DNA from 2 places in the Rhodomicrobium lacus genome. Region 1 is predicted to be linked to the other one. Evidence: predicted binding sites of a transcription regulator. Region 1 holds the regulator's gene; the other holds the start of a gene.
The links. Region 1 encodes HrcA, which represses chaperone genes, less so after heat shock. Its sites were predicted from a motif close to GTTAGCACTCNCNNNNNGNGAGTGCTAAC; they were not measured.
Positions count from the first base shown of each region.

Region 2: a site for HrcA is predicted at 4,534-4,562, ahead of groES (co-chaperone GroES). Genes of this name have one in related genera too.

Region 1 is NZ_RZNF01000012.1:1,196,546-1,203,233, reverse strand. Features, by position in the region: gene EK416_RS15035 (N-acetylmuramic acid 6-phosphate etherase) at 1-643, shown strand, start outside; gene grpE (nucleotide exchange factor GrpE) at 691-1,557, opposite strand; gene hrcA (heat-inducible transcriptional repressor HrcA) at 1,655-2,758, opposite strand; gene mutL (DNA mismatch repair endonuclease MutL) at 3,015-4,835, opposite strand; gene EK416_RS15015 (glucose-6-phosphate isomerase) at 4,861-6,204, opposite strand; gene EK416_RS15010 (DUF4142 domain-containing protein) at 6,382-6,688, opposite strand, start outside.
Region 2 is NZ_RZNF01000012.1:1,340,745-1,347,432, reverse strand. Features, by position in the region: gene mepA (penicillin-insensitive murein endopeptidase) at 1-967, shown strand, start outside; gene EK416_RS15565 (MFS transporter) at 987-2,240, opposite strand; gene groL (chaperonin GroEL) at 2,432-4,060, opposite strand; gene groES (co-chaperone GroES) at 4,117-4,434, opposite strand; gene EK416_RS15550 (hypothetical protein) at 4,702-5,514, shown strand; gene lnt (apolipoprotein N-acyltransferase) at 5,734-6,688, shown strand, end outside.

The sequences.
Region 1 (6,688 bases):
AGACCGGCTCGTGTTGCTGCTCGCGGGCGGCGACGAGGCCATGGTGCAGGCCGTGGAAGGGGCGGAGGACGAGACCCACCGCGCCGCCGAACTCATCCGCGTCGAGCATGGCATTTGCGCGAACGATGTGCTGGTCGCGGTTGCCGCCAGCGGCAAGACGCCGTTCACGCTGTCGGCGCTGCGCGAGGCGAAAAAGCTCGGCGCGCTTGCGGTGGGTATCGCGAACAACCCCGGCACGCCGCTGCTGGCCGAAGCCGATTGCCCGATTTGTCTTGAAACCGGGTCGGAGCCCATCGCCGGGTCGACACGCATGAACGCGGGCACCGCGCAACGCGTCACGCTCGCGATGCTTTCGTCGCTGGTGATGATCCGGCTCGGCCGCGTTTACGAAGGGCTGATGGTCGAGGTACAGGCCGTGAATGCGAAGCTTGTCGGGCGTCGCGAAAAGATGCTCGTGCATCTGACCGGCAAGGATCTGGGCGCCGTGCGCGGAGCGCTTTCGCAAACGGGCGGCAACATCAAGCTTGCGGTGCTTGTCCTTCAAGGATGCGCGCTCGACGAGGCCCGCGCGCTGCTCGAACGCTCGGGCGGCCGTCTGCGCGATGCTCTGGCGGTCGCCGCGCAAGGAAAAGGCGCGGATTGATCGCCGCGCCTTGCCGGTTCGTCGGGGCGAGGCAGCGCCTCGCGGTGTCAGTTTCCGTTTTCGAGGCGCTTTCCGAAGGACGAAATCAGGTCGTCCACGCCCGCCGGGCCGCTGTTCTCCGTCACGGGTTGGGTAACGGACGACGAGCGCTTCTCGCCGCCGTGCCTGTCGCGCCGCAGGGGCGCGCCGGTGGGATCGCGGAAAACATCGGGATCGTGTTCGTGCGCGGGCTCGACGGCGTGATGGTCATGATGCGCCCCCGCATGCACGGCTGAAGGCGCCTCGCCGGCAGGTTCAGCCGAATGTTCGGTCTGGGGAGGCTCCGGCTTGACCGGGGTGCCGCCCTTGGCGACGATCACGGCGGCAGGGCGCAACACGCGCTCCCCGATCTTGTAGCCTGCTTGCAGCACCTGCACGACAACGTCGGCGGGCACGTTGGGCACGTCCACCTTGATCATCGCCTCCGATGTATGCGGATCGAATTTTTCGCCGAGCGGCTCGAAGCGCGTGATGCCGTGGCGCTCGAAAACCTTGAGAAGCTCGCGTTCCGTCACTTCCACGCCCTGAAGCAGCGTGTTGAGAGCCGGAGTCTGGTCCGTCGCTTCCTTTTGCGCGGCTTCGATCGCCCGGCGAAGATTGTCGGCGATGACGATGGCATCCTTGCCAAACTCGGACGAGGCGTATTTCGCGGTTTCCGCCTTTTCGCGCTCGCTGCGCCTGCGATAGTTTTCCATCTCGGCGACGACGCGCAGGTGGCGGTCGCGCAGATCCGCGTTTTCGGCCCTCGCCTCGGCCAGCATCTGCGCCAGCGCCTTCACTTGCTCTTCGGTGGCTTGCGGGTTCTGGTCGCGGCCAAGAGAATCGTTATTTTCCGGCCCGTTCGCGTCCGAGGGCCCGTCCGGGGTATCGTTCATGATATTTTGCCGTTTCCGTTACGATGAGGATCAGCCGCAATCCTCGACCTGCGATGCGCCGATTTTTGAAGCTATATCGGCGGTTTCGCCGGGATAATCAAGCGAGCACGCGGCTGACGAGCTTGGCTGTAAAGTCAACCATGGGGATAATGCGGCCGTAATTGAGCCGCGTGGGACCGATGACGCCGAGAACGCCCACGATCTTGCGCTCATGATCCTGGAACGGTGCGACGATCAGGGAAGATCCGGACAGGGAGAACAAATTATTCTCGGAACCGATAAAAATGCGGACGCCATCGGCTTCTTCCGCAAGGTCGAGCAGGTGGATCAGCGCCTTTTGCGATTCGAGATCCTCGAAAAGAAGGCGGATGCGTTCGAGGTCTTCCACCGCCTTGAGATCGTTCAGGAGGCGTGACTGGCCGCGCACGATCAGGCTGCGATTGTCCTCGCGTCCGCCAGACCATTGCGCGAGGCCGGACCGGACCAGCTTCGCGGTCAGTGCGTCGAGTTCCGCCTGTCTCGCCTTGAGTTCGCCTTCGATCTTTTGGCGCGCCTCGGGCAGCGTCACGCCGCGGATCTTCGCGTTGAGATAGTTTGTCGCCTCGACCAGCGCTTGCGGCGGCAGACCCTCGGGCAAATTCAGCACGCGGTTTTCGACGCTCCCGTCGTCGCCCGCCAGCACAAGCAGCGCGCGTTTTGAATCGAGGCTGACAAATTCGATGTGCTTGAGGCGGCTCACCTGCTTCTCGGCAAGGACCACGCCCGCGCAGCGCGAAAGGCCCGAGAGCAGATCGCCCGCCTCGGCCAGAACTTCAGAGGTCACCGCGTGCTCACGATGATAGTCGCGCAAGAGCTGCCGTTCGAGCTGCTCGCGCTCGGTTTCCTCGATGCTGCCGACTTCGAGCAGGCCGTCGACGAACAGGCGCAGGCCCGTCTGCGTCGGAATGCGGCCCGCGCTGACATGCGGCGCGTAAATCAGCCCCTGAGCCTCAAGATCCGACATCACGTTGCGCACGGATGCGGGCGACAGCGTCATCGGCAGCTGGCGCGACAGATGGCGCGATCCGACAGGCTCGCCCGTTTCGAGATAGGTTTCAACGATGCTCCGGAAGATTTCCCGGTAGCGCTCATTCAATTCGCGCAGCCCGTTTGCCTGACTCAATTCGAGGGCGGGCGCGCGCAACTCTTGCCGCTTCGACATGCTTCGCGTCCTTGTTCCAAACCTGCTAAATCTAAGGTCACGCTGGCCCTTCGTCAAATGCCACGCGCGGCTATAGAACACACTCGAAGCGCCGGCGACCGCGTTTCCCGTCGATTTGATTGCGTGTGGAGAAGCTTCAATCGGGTCGTGTTCGAAAACGGCCAAACGAAGAGGCAAATCGCGTGCTGATCGCGGCCCGCAAAGCGCGACGGTCTCTTTGCAGCCGGACCTGCGATTCGATCAGACTTGACGGGCGCTAACGCCGCTCGAACAGCCGTTCGAGGTCGCCGCGCGACAGCTCGACATAGGTCGGGCGACCGTGATTGCACTGCGCGGCGTTCGGCGTGGTTTCCATCTCGCGCAGAAGCGCATTCATCTCGTCGAGCCGCATCGGGCGGCCGGCACGGACGCTTCCGTGACAGGCCATGGTCGCGCAGATCGCGTGCAGCCGCGTCTCGACCGTGTTCGCGTTGTCCTTGAGTTCGTGAGCGAGGTCCCGGACAAGCGTCTGCAAATCGCATTGCCCGAGAAGCGCGGGTACTTCGCGAACGATGACCGCGCCCGGCCCGAAGCTCTCCAGCGCGAGGCCGCTTCCCGCGATCGCCTCCGCGTGCTCGGCGACGAGCGCGGCATCGTCTTCAGACATCTCCACGATCTCGGGGATGAGCAGCAATTGCCGCGCGATCCGGCCGCCGAGAAGCGCCGCCTTGAGCTTCTCATAGACGATACGCTCATGCGCCGCGTGCTGGTCTATGAGGATCACGCCCTGCGGCGTCTCGGAGAGGATGTAGGTGTTATGGAGTTGCGCCCGCGCCACGCCGAGGCGTTCGTAATTCGCATTGTCGGGTTCGGGGTTCGAGGCTTCGCGCGCGGCTCCGTCAGCGAATGACTGGCTTGCCTCCTCGGCATCGAACGCAAGTGCGGCTTCAGCCAGGCCACCCCGAGGCGCCGCTATCGGCTGCTGATATGCCGGGGAGAACGGCGTTTGCGGCCAGGTGCGCAGCGGCGCGCGATATTGCACCGGCTCCGGCGCAGAGGAAGCGGGTGTCAGCACGCCGGTTGGCCGCGCCGCCATGGCGCCCGCGCGCCGCAGCGCGTCGTGCAGCGCCGAGACGACGAGCGCGCGCACGAGGCTCGCCTCGCGAAATCGCACCTCCGCCTTTGCCGGATGCACGTTCACGTCGACATCCTCGACGCGCACGGTGAGGAACAGCACCGCCAGCGGAAAGCGTCCGCGCGGCACCACATCCACATAAGCGCCGCGAATGGCCGAAAACAGCAGCCGGTCCTTCACCGGCCTGCCGTTCACGAACACATATTGCAGCGATGCGTCGGGCCGGTTGAGCGTCGGCCGCCCGGCGTAGCCCGTCAGCGCCAGCCCGTCGCGTTCGAGGTGCACCGGCTCGGCGTCTTCGCCGAATTCGCGGCCCATGATGCGCGCGAGACGGGCGCGGACCGCGTTTTCGTCCCCTTCGGCGGCGCGCGCGAGCTGAAGCGAAGCGCGTTCGCCCACCGTCAGCGAAAAGCCGACATGCGGGCAGGCGAGCGCGAGCCGCTTCACGACATCGGAGATGGCGGCGTTTTCGGCGCGCTCCGACTTCATGAATTTGAGGCGCGCGGGTGTGGCTGCGAACAGGTCGCGCACCTCGACGCAAGTGCCGGGGCGTGCGGCGGCGGGGCGTACGGGCGAGGTCTCCCCGCCGCGCACCTCGATTTCATGCCCGCGCGTCGATGGGCGCGGGCGCGTCACGATGGAGAGCGTGCCGACCGAACCGAGCGACGGCAGCGCCTCGCCGCGAAAGCCGAGCGTGCGGATCGCCATGAGATCGCCGGTCGGCAGCTTCGACGTGGCGTGGCGCCGAACACACAGCGCGAGGTCCGCCTCGTCCATGCCGACACCGTCGTCGGAGACGCGGATCAGCGACAGACCGCCATTCTCGGCGATCACCTCGATGGCGGTCGCGCCCGCGTCGATGGCGTTCTCGACAAGCTCCTTCACCGCGCTGGCCGGCCGCTCGATCACCTCGCCCGCGGCGATGCGATTGATTTCGACCTGGCTCAGTTCGCGGATCGTCACCCTTCGTCCCCGTGCGTCGGACCTGTCAGGCGGCGAGATATTGCCGCGTGAGCTTCTTGGCGAGTTCCACGGCGGGCTGGTCGAACGGATCGACGCCGAGGAGGTCGCCCGCGAGGATCGTCTCGATGAAGAAGTGCATCATCAGCGCGCCGAGCGCCCGCTCGTCGAGCTTCGGCACGTCGATGGTGCGCACGGGGCGCTTTGCCTCGATGAGCGCGTCGACGATGGCCTTCTGCTGCGCGGCAACGAGATCGCCGATGCTCTTTTCCGCGAGATAGGGCGCGCCCGCCTCGGCAGCGAGTGCCGCCGGGATGGTGAGGCCGCGATCCGTGCCTTCCGCCTCGGCTACGCGCACGATGGTCATGAGGTGCGTCGCTGGGCCGTCCATGAAGAGCTGAAGCTGGCTATGCTGATCCACCGGGCCGAGCGTGCCGATGGGGGTCGTGCCCTCTCCCTTCTTGCCGAGGCTTTCGGCCCAGAGCTGCACATACCACGCGCTGAAACGTTCAAGCCGGTCCGAATACGGCATGAGCACGGAGTTCGTGACGCCGAGATCCTTCGCGAGGCCGATGGACAGCGCCGCGCCGACAGCGGCGGGATGGTCTTCCGGCATGGTGGCGGCGGAGAGCTGTTTCACGACGTCGAGCGCACCGGCGCGGAAGGCAGCCACGTCGAGACCACGCGCGAGCGCGGGCAGAAGGCCGACGACCGAGAACGCCGAATAGCGCCCGCCGATGTCGGTCGGGTGCGGCAGAAGGGGGATGCCGCGCGCGGAGAAAAGCTCGCGCAGGCCATTCGCGACGCCCGGCTTCGCGGGCTCCGTCACGCCAAGGAAGATCTGCGGGATGAGCGCGCCGTGGCCCGCATCCTCGATGAATTTGAACGCGGTCAGCACCTGCGACAGCGTCTCGCCCGTGGTGCCTGATTTCGAAATGGCGATGAAGCGTGTCTTCGGAATGTCGAGGCTCAGAAGGCCGCGGGTGAAGGAGCGCGAGTCGAGGTTGTCGCAGAAACGAAGTTCGGGCAGCTTGCCCGCCGCATCGCCACCGTCGCCGGGGATGCCCCAGCCGCCGACCTGCGCAAGCGCCTGGCCGCCGAGGCTCGAACCGCCCGTGCCGAGAATGACGACGGTTTCCGCGCCCGCAGCGAGTTTGTCGTAGGCCGCGCGGGTTTCCTCGATGTCGGCGGTGTCCTTCAGGATGCGGAAATGCGCGAAGCTGTCGGCCTGCGCGGCTTCCTCAAGGGCCTTGAAGCGCGGCGTGAGCAGCGTCAGCCATTGCGTAAGGCGCCCCCGGCTCAACCCGGCGTCTCCGATCTTCGTGGAGAGACTGCCTTCGATCGATTGGCGATAGGATGGATGCGAGGTCATGGCGCGAATCCCTTTCCGTCAGTGCTACCCTCACGATGCCCGCCCCCCAAGGCAAGACATCCGGCTTCAGCTTTCAACAACTGATCGCACGCAAGGCTTCCGGCGCATAGAAAAAGCCGCCAAGAGCGGCTTTTTCCTGTTCGTGGCGTGGCGTCTTTCGCGCGGCAACGGCCGGCTCTAGCGTCGCGCGGACTCCCTGGGCCTCAGAGTGTCGGCCATTTCGAGATGATGCTTGATCGTCGGCAGCAGATTGGTCGCAAACTGCTTCAATTGCGCGTTGTCGCCACGCTGTATGTAATTTTCCAGAAGCTTTACCGTGTCTCGATGCGCTTCGCGCTCCGACTGGATATACTGGCGGTCGAAATCGCGGTCCGCCACCTTCAGATAGTCAAGCTTCTGCAAGCGCGGCCCATCGATCTTGATCTCAGGCTCCTTCAAATTGGCCTGAGCCAGCGTTTCCTTGAGCTTGGCGTCGGCGGCGCTG
Region 2 (6,688 bases), 140 kb from region 1:
TCTTGCGGACACGCCCACGACCGCCTCGGCTCCCGGGGTCAGACTGACTGCGGGCGCCACTCCCGCCGCGGCGCCGGTTCCGATCCCCGGCACCGGGGCTATCGCTCCGAAAGTCTTGAAGACGACGCCCGCGAAGCTGCTTTTCGGCGCCGTCCGCGAACCCGCCAAGATGGAAACGCGATCCATCGGGTTCTATGCGAAGGGGTGCCTCGCCGGTGCGGAACAGCTTGCCGACAATGGCCCCGTCTGGCAGGGCATGCGGCTTTCGCGCAACCGCCACTGGGGCAATCCCGCGCTCGTGACCTTCATCGAAAAGTTTGCCAGGGATGCGAAGGCGAAGGACGGATGGCCGGGCCTCCTGATCGGCGACATGTCAATGCCGCGCGGCGGCCCGATGCCGTTCGGTCACGCGAGCCATCAGGTCGGTCTCGATGTCGACATCTGGTACAAGCCGATGCCCGACCGCACGCTTGCCGCCGACGAGCGTGAGCAGATGAAGATGGAGAGCGTTCTTCTCGATCCCGTTCATGTCAATGAGCAGATGTGGACGCCGGACCACATAAAGTTGCTTCGGCGCGCGGTGTCGTATCCGGAAGTGACGCGCGTCTTCGTCAATCCCGCGATCAAGAAATGGATGTGCGACAACGTGAAGGACGATCGCGGCTTTCTGCACAAGATCCAGCCCATCATGGGCCACGATGCACACTTCCATGTCCGACTCGCCTGCCCCGCTGGCGATGATGGGTGCCGCGGTCAGCCGCCTCTTCCCGCTGGCGACGGGTGCGGCGGGGGCCTCGACAAGTGGATCGCGCAACTCTCAAAACCGGTGGTTCCGGCCGCGCCGAAACCCACGGTGGCATCCGCGCCCGCCGCGAAGTCGAAGCCCGGCATCACAATGGCGCAGCTTCCGCCGGCTTGTACGGCGGTGCTGAACGCGTCGCCTTCGATCACGCTTGCCGCACATTGATAACGCCTGACGGTGGCCATCACGATGTCGCCGTCAATTCCTGTCCTTCCGGGCTTGCCGCCTCATAATCTCGCGACTCGGGGACTGCGACTGCGAAAATGGCCAACGCCCCGAGCGCACACGCGGCCAGAAAGTAGAACGCCGCGGAAAATCCGAAGCTGTCGACGATTTGCCCGGCGACGGCGTTGCTCAACGCCGCGCCAAGACCCCAGCTCGCCCCCGCCGCGCCGAGCGCGAGGTTGAAGCGGCCGGTGCCGCGCGTGAAATCCGCCACGACGATATAAAACAGCGCGCCGAAAATGCCCGCGCCGATACCGTCGAGGATTTGAATGGCGACGATGGCCCACGGGTTGTCAGCGAGAGCGAATAAAAGCCCACGTAACGGCAAGACTGCGAAGGCACACAGAAACAGGGGCTTGCGGCCCCACGCATCCGCGCGGTGTCCGACAAGGATCGCCATCGGGATCATCACGAGTTGAGCGGTGACGACGCAGGATGCCATGAAAAGCGGGCTTTCGTCCGGTTTGCCGACGCTGAGCTTCTCGCCCGCGAGCGGCAGCATGGCCGCGTTCGCGAAATGGAACAGCGTGATTGCGGCGGTGAACCACAACAGCGGCCTGTTGCGCAGGAGCATGCCGACCGCTTCGGGCGTTTGCCCGTGTTTCTCCTCGCCGCGCGCCACGTCGTTGTCGATGGCGCTGGCGTCGATCCGATACACCGCCACCGCGCAAAGCGCCGCGAGCAGCGCGACGGTCCAGAGCATGGCGACCTGCGCGATGAAATATCCCGCCGCTCCGGCGAGGATGGCCGCCGTGACGTTGCCTCCGTGGCTCCACGCCTCGTTTCGCCCTACGCGGCGTGCGAAAGCCTTGCGCCCCACGATACCGAGGCTGATCGCGGTAACGGCGAGGGGAAGGATCGCGTCGGAAATGCCGATGAAAGCTTGGCCGACCGCGACCGTCCAGAATGTCGGGTTGGCCGACATCGCGAGCGACGCGACTGCGACGATGGCCACGCCGACGACAATCAGGGAGCGCTTCCAGGCAATGGCGTCCACGAGCGCGCCCGCCGGGCTGCGCGCAAGAACGGTCGCCAGGCCGCCGATGGTCAGGACCAGGCCCGCGCTGCCCGCGTCCCACTGCTGGCTCGATGTGAGATAGATCGCAAGGAACGGCCCGAGACCGTCCTTGACATCCGCGAGCAGGAAATTCAGCCAGTCGAGGGCGCTTTGATTATGGTCCGAGATAGGAGGCTGCGCATCGTCCGGCTGCACGGGGGCATTTCCTGTTTCCTGCCGCGTGAGCCCTGAGCGCCGCGCGTGGAAAGCAAAGCAACCGAGCGCAAATATGATCCCCGACAGCTTCAGGCAATCGGCGACGCACGTGGATAATTCGTCAAACGCAAAAAGAAAAAGCCCGCAACTTGCGTCGCGGGCTTCGTGTTTCGGCCGCTCTGGCGAGGACTTTAGTAGTCCATGCCACCGCCCGGCATCGCCGGAAGCGGAGCGTCCTTCTTCGGCTTCTCGGCGATCATGGCTTCGGTCGTGATCAGGAGGCCCGCCACGGAAGCGGCGTCCTGAAGCGCGATGCGAACCACCTTCACCGGATCGATGACGCCAGCGGCGACGAGGTTCGTATATTCCCCGGTCGCGGCGTTGTAGCCGAAGCTGTAGTCCTTGTTTTCAAGAACCTTGCCGGCGATAACCGCGCCGTCTTCGCCCGCGTTCGTCGCAATGGTGCGGATCGGGGTCTGGATCGCGCGACGGACGATGTTGATGCCCGCCTTCTGGTCTTCGTTCTCGCCCTTGAGGCCTTCAAGCGCCGAGATCGCACGGAGCAGGGCAACGCCGCCGCCCGGCAGGAAGCCTTCTTCCACGGCCGCGCGGGTCGCGTTGAGGGCGTCGTCGACGCGGTCCTTCTTTTCCTTCACTTCGACTTCCGTCGCGCCGCCGACGCGGATCACCGCGACGCCGCCCGCGAGCTTCGCAAGACGCTCCTGGAGCTTCTCACGGTCGTAGTCGGAAGTGGTGTCTTCGATCTGGGCCTTGATCTGGTTGATGCGGGCCTCGATCTCCTTCTGGTCGCCGGAGCCGTCGACGATGGTCGTGTCGTCCTTCGTGATGGTGATCTTCTTGGCGCGGCCGAGCATGGCAACGTTGACGTTCTCAAGCTTGATGCCAAGGTCTTCGGAGATGAGCTGGCCGCCGGTCAGAACGGCGATGTCCTGCAGCATGGCCTTGCGGCGGTCGCCGAAGCCAGGAGCCTTCACGGCCGCAACCTTGAGGCCGCCGCGCAGCTTGTTGACGACGAGCGTGGCCAGAGCCTCGCCTTCGACGTCTTCCGCGATGATCAGGAGCGGACGGGCCGACTGGACGACGGCTTCGAGAACCGGCAGCAGCGGCTGAAGATTGGAGAGCTTCTTCTCGTAGATCAGGATGAACGGATCGTCGAGATCGACGCGCATCTTCTCGGCGTCGGTGATGAAGTACGGCGAGATATAGCCGCGGTCGAACTGCATGCCTTCCACGACTTCGAGTTCGAAATCGAGCGACTTGCTCTCTTCAACCGTGATGACGCCTTCGTTGCCGACCTTCTCCATCGCTTCCGCGATCTTGGAGCCGACTTCGGCATCGCCGTTCGCGGAGATCGTGCCGACCTGCGCGACTTCGGAGGAAGAGGTGACCTTCTTCGCCTTGCTCTGGAGATCCTTCACGACAGCCGCGACCGCGAGGTCGACGCCGCGCTTGAGGTCCATCGGGTTCGCGCCGGCGGCGACGGACTTCGCGCCTTCCTTCACGATGGCCTGAGCCAGAACGGTCGCGGTGGTCGTGCCGTCGCCAGCGATGTCGTTGGTCTTGGAAGCGACTTCGCGCACCATCTGCGCGCCCATGTTCTCGAACTTGTCTTCAAGCTCGATTTCCTTCGCGACGGTCACGCCGTCCTTCGTGATGCGCGGAGCGCCGAAGGACTTGTCGATCACGACATTGCGGCCTTTCGGGCCGAGCGTAACTTTCACGGCGTCGGCGAGAATGTCCACGCCACGGAGCAGGCGATCACGGGCGTCCTGGCCAAAACGTACTTCTTTAGCAGCCATTGTTCATGACCCTTCGAATTGAGTGTGAAACTTGGGAATTAGAGAGGTATCGGCGTTTAGGATTTCTTCTTCTTGCCGCCGTCGTGACCCTCGAGGATGCCGAGGATGTCGCTTTCCTTCATGATCAGAAGGTCTTCGCCGTCGATCTTGACTTCGGTGCCGGACCACTTGCCGAACAGGACACGGTCGCCTTCCTTTACGTCGAGAGCAACGAGCTTGCCTTCTTCGTTACGGGCGCCGGGGCCAACGGCGATCACTTCGCCCTGCTGAGGCTTTTCCTTCGCCGTGTCCGGAATGATGATGCCGCCTTTGGTGCGCTCTTCTTCTTCGAGACGGCGCACGACAACGCGGTCATGCAGGGGCCGGAATTTCACTGACATGTGTATCCTCCTCAGACGACAAATCTGGATGGTGAATGTGTGGGTGCGGCATATTCGCTCGCGTTCACCCTGCCGAAGAGATAGAGCGGAACTGTTAGCACTGTCAAGTGGTGAGTGCCAATTTCGGCGAGGGGTCTTTAGCAGGCGTGAAGGATGAAGAAGCGAATTTGACGAAATCTCGTCATAATAAAATTGCACTCGACGTGGCATGCCACACTGCGGCGCGTCGGGCCTCGTCCCGAGATTCAGGGGAGGATTTCAATGACCGATATTCTTGCAAAAAACGTTAATCCCGGCTCGGCGCAGCCTCCTCTCGCGGGAGATGGGGAGAAACCCAAGGAAGAAAAGAAGCGGCGCGCCGGAATCTGGCTCTGGATCCTCGCGGTCTTGCTGTTTCTGGCCGCTCTGGTCGAAGGCGCTATCCTTTACGCCGAGCGGGCGGCAAAAAAGGTGGAGGCCGCGCCTGCGCCACAACCCGTAGTGGCCGTTCCACAGGCGGTCTCCGACAAGAGTGCACCCAAGGAAAGGGTCGAGAATGCGTATTTCTTCCGCATTGACGGCAAGGACGCGGAAGGGCGCTCGGCATCTTTCGATTATATCATCGTCACCAGCGACTATACCTGGGTCAAGGGAAGCACGGTCGAAGTCGTTTCCAACGATGTCGTGATCCCCGAAGAAGAAACCGCCGACCGCATCATCACTCCGAAGGTGAGGGAGTCGTTCGCCAGCGCGCTCGACCTGATCGCCGTTGGCCTGGCCTCCCGCGAAGGCGACCGCGACGCGGAGGAAGCGCGCGCGCTTGCCCGCGCTCAGACGGTTGCAGGATGGATTTCCAAGGTGACGGATGCCTCGATCCCGCTTTGGACGCTCAATCTGGGTCAATACGACAAGGAAGCCTGCAAGGCCAAAGAGGACGCGGACTCGAGCTATGAGCGGCCTGTTCTTCTCGCGAGCGTTCGCGCAAGGGCAGAGGGCGTGAACCTGACGGAAGCCTTCTCCAACGCTCTCAGCGGGCATGACAATCTGCCGAGCCGCGATTGCTACTCGCAATTCGATCTGGTCAAGATTCGCTGATGGACGACGGTCGGGTGGCTAGGCTGCCCGACCATCTATCCGCCTGGGGGATGCTCATTTTTCAACAGGTTGGCTCGGCCGACGAGTGGCAGGCGCGCCACCTTTCCCCAACCTTGCAGTCGCATTTTGCGATTCCATCTCGTCAGCAGCGAACGGGCTCGATATTTGCAAGCACTTAATGCTGCGTCGCCTGCCGACACTCTCCCACCAAGGTTCTTCATGGACTCCCTGCCGACGGCCATCGCCGGTCTCAAGACCTGGAAACTGGCGCTGATCGCCTTTATCGCGGGCGTGCTGTCTGTGCTTGCCATGGCGCCGTTTCATCTCTGGCCGGTGCTGTTCCTGACCTTCCCGTTGATGATCTGGGTGCTCGATGCCGTTGCGCTTCGCGAGGATGCGGCGACGCGCCTTGAAGACTATCTGAACCGTCTCAAGAGCGCGGCGCTGCTCGGCTGGGCGTTCGGCTTCGGCTATTTTCTCGCGGGTATCTACTGGATCGGCTTCGCGTTCTACGTCGACGCGCAACGTTACGCGGTCCTGATGCCGTTCGCTGTGGCGGGACTTTGCGCGGCGCTCGGGCTGTTCTATGCGGTCGCGGGGGGGCTTGCTGCGGCGATGTGGCGGCGCGGCTATGCGCGCATCATCGGGTTCGTTTTCGCTTTTTTCTGCGTGGAGGCCGCGCGGGGATATTTCTTCACCGGTTTTCCCTGGAACCTGTTCGGACAGGCGCTTGCCGCTGACGATGCGCCGATGCAGATGGCGGCCTATATCGGCATTTACGGTCTGACGCTCGCGGCGCTTTTCATCTTCTCTGCGCCGGCAGCCTTCATCGCGGCGCCGGGGGCACGCTTCGACAGGCTTCGCGTCCCCGCTCTGGTCGCGGCCTTGACCCTCGCGGCGTTCTACGCGGTCGGCGTGCAAAGGCTTCAGCAGAGCGTCGGTGATGTGCCAGGAGTGCGGATCCGCATCGTTCAGCCGAATATTCCGCAGCAGGAAAAGTGGAAACCGGAAAATCGCCGCTGGATCTTCGAGCGCGCGCTTCAGTTGAGCCGCAGCGGCACGTCTGGCGAAGACATCGCCGCGTTCACGCATGTCATCTGGCCTGAATCTTCCGTACCGGTCCTTTTCGCCTTCAATGATCAGATATACAGCGACGAGGTGCGCGATGCGCTTT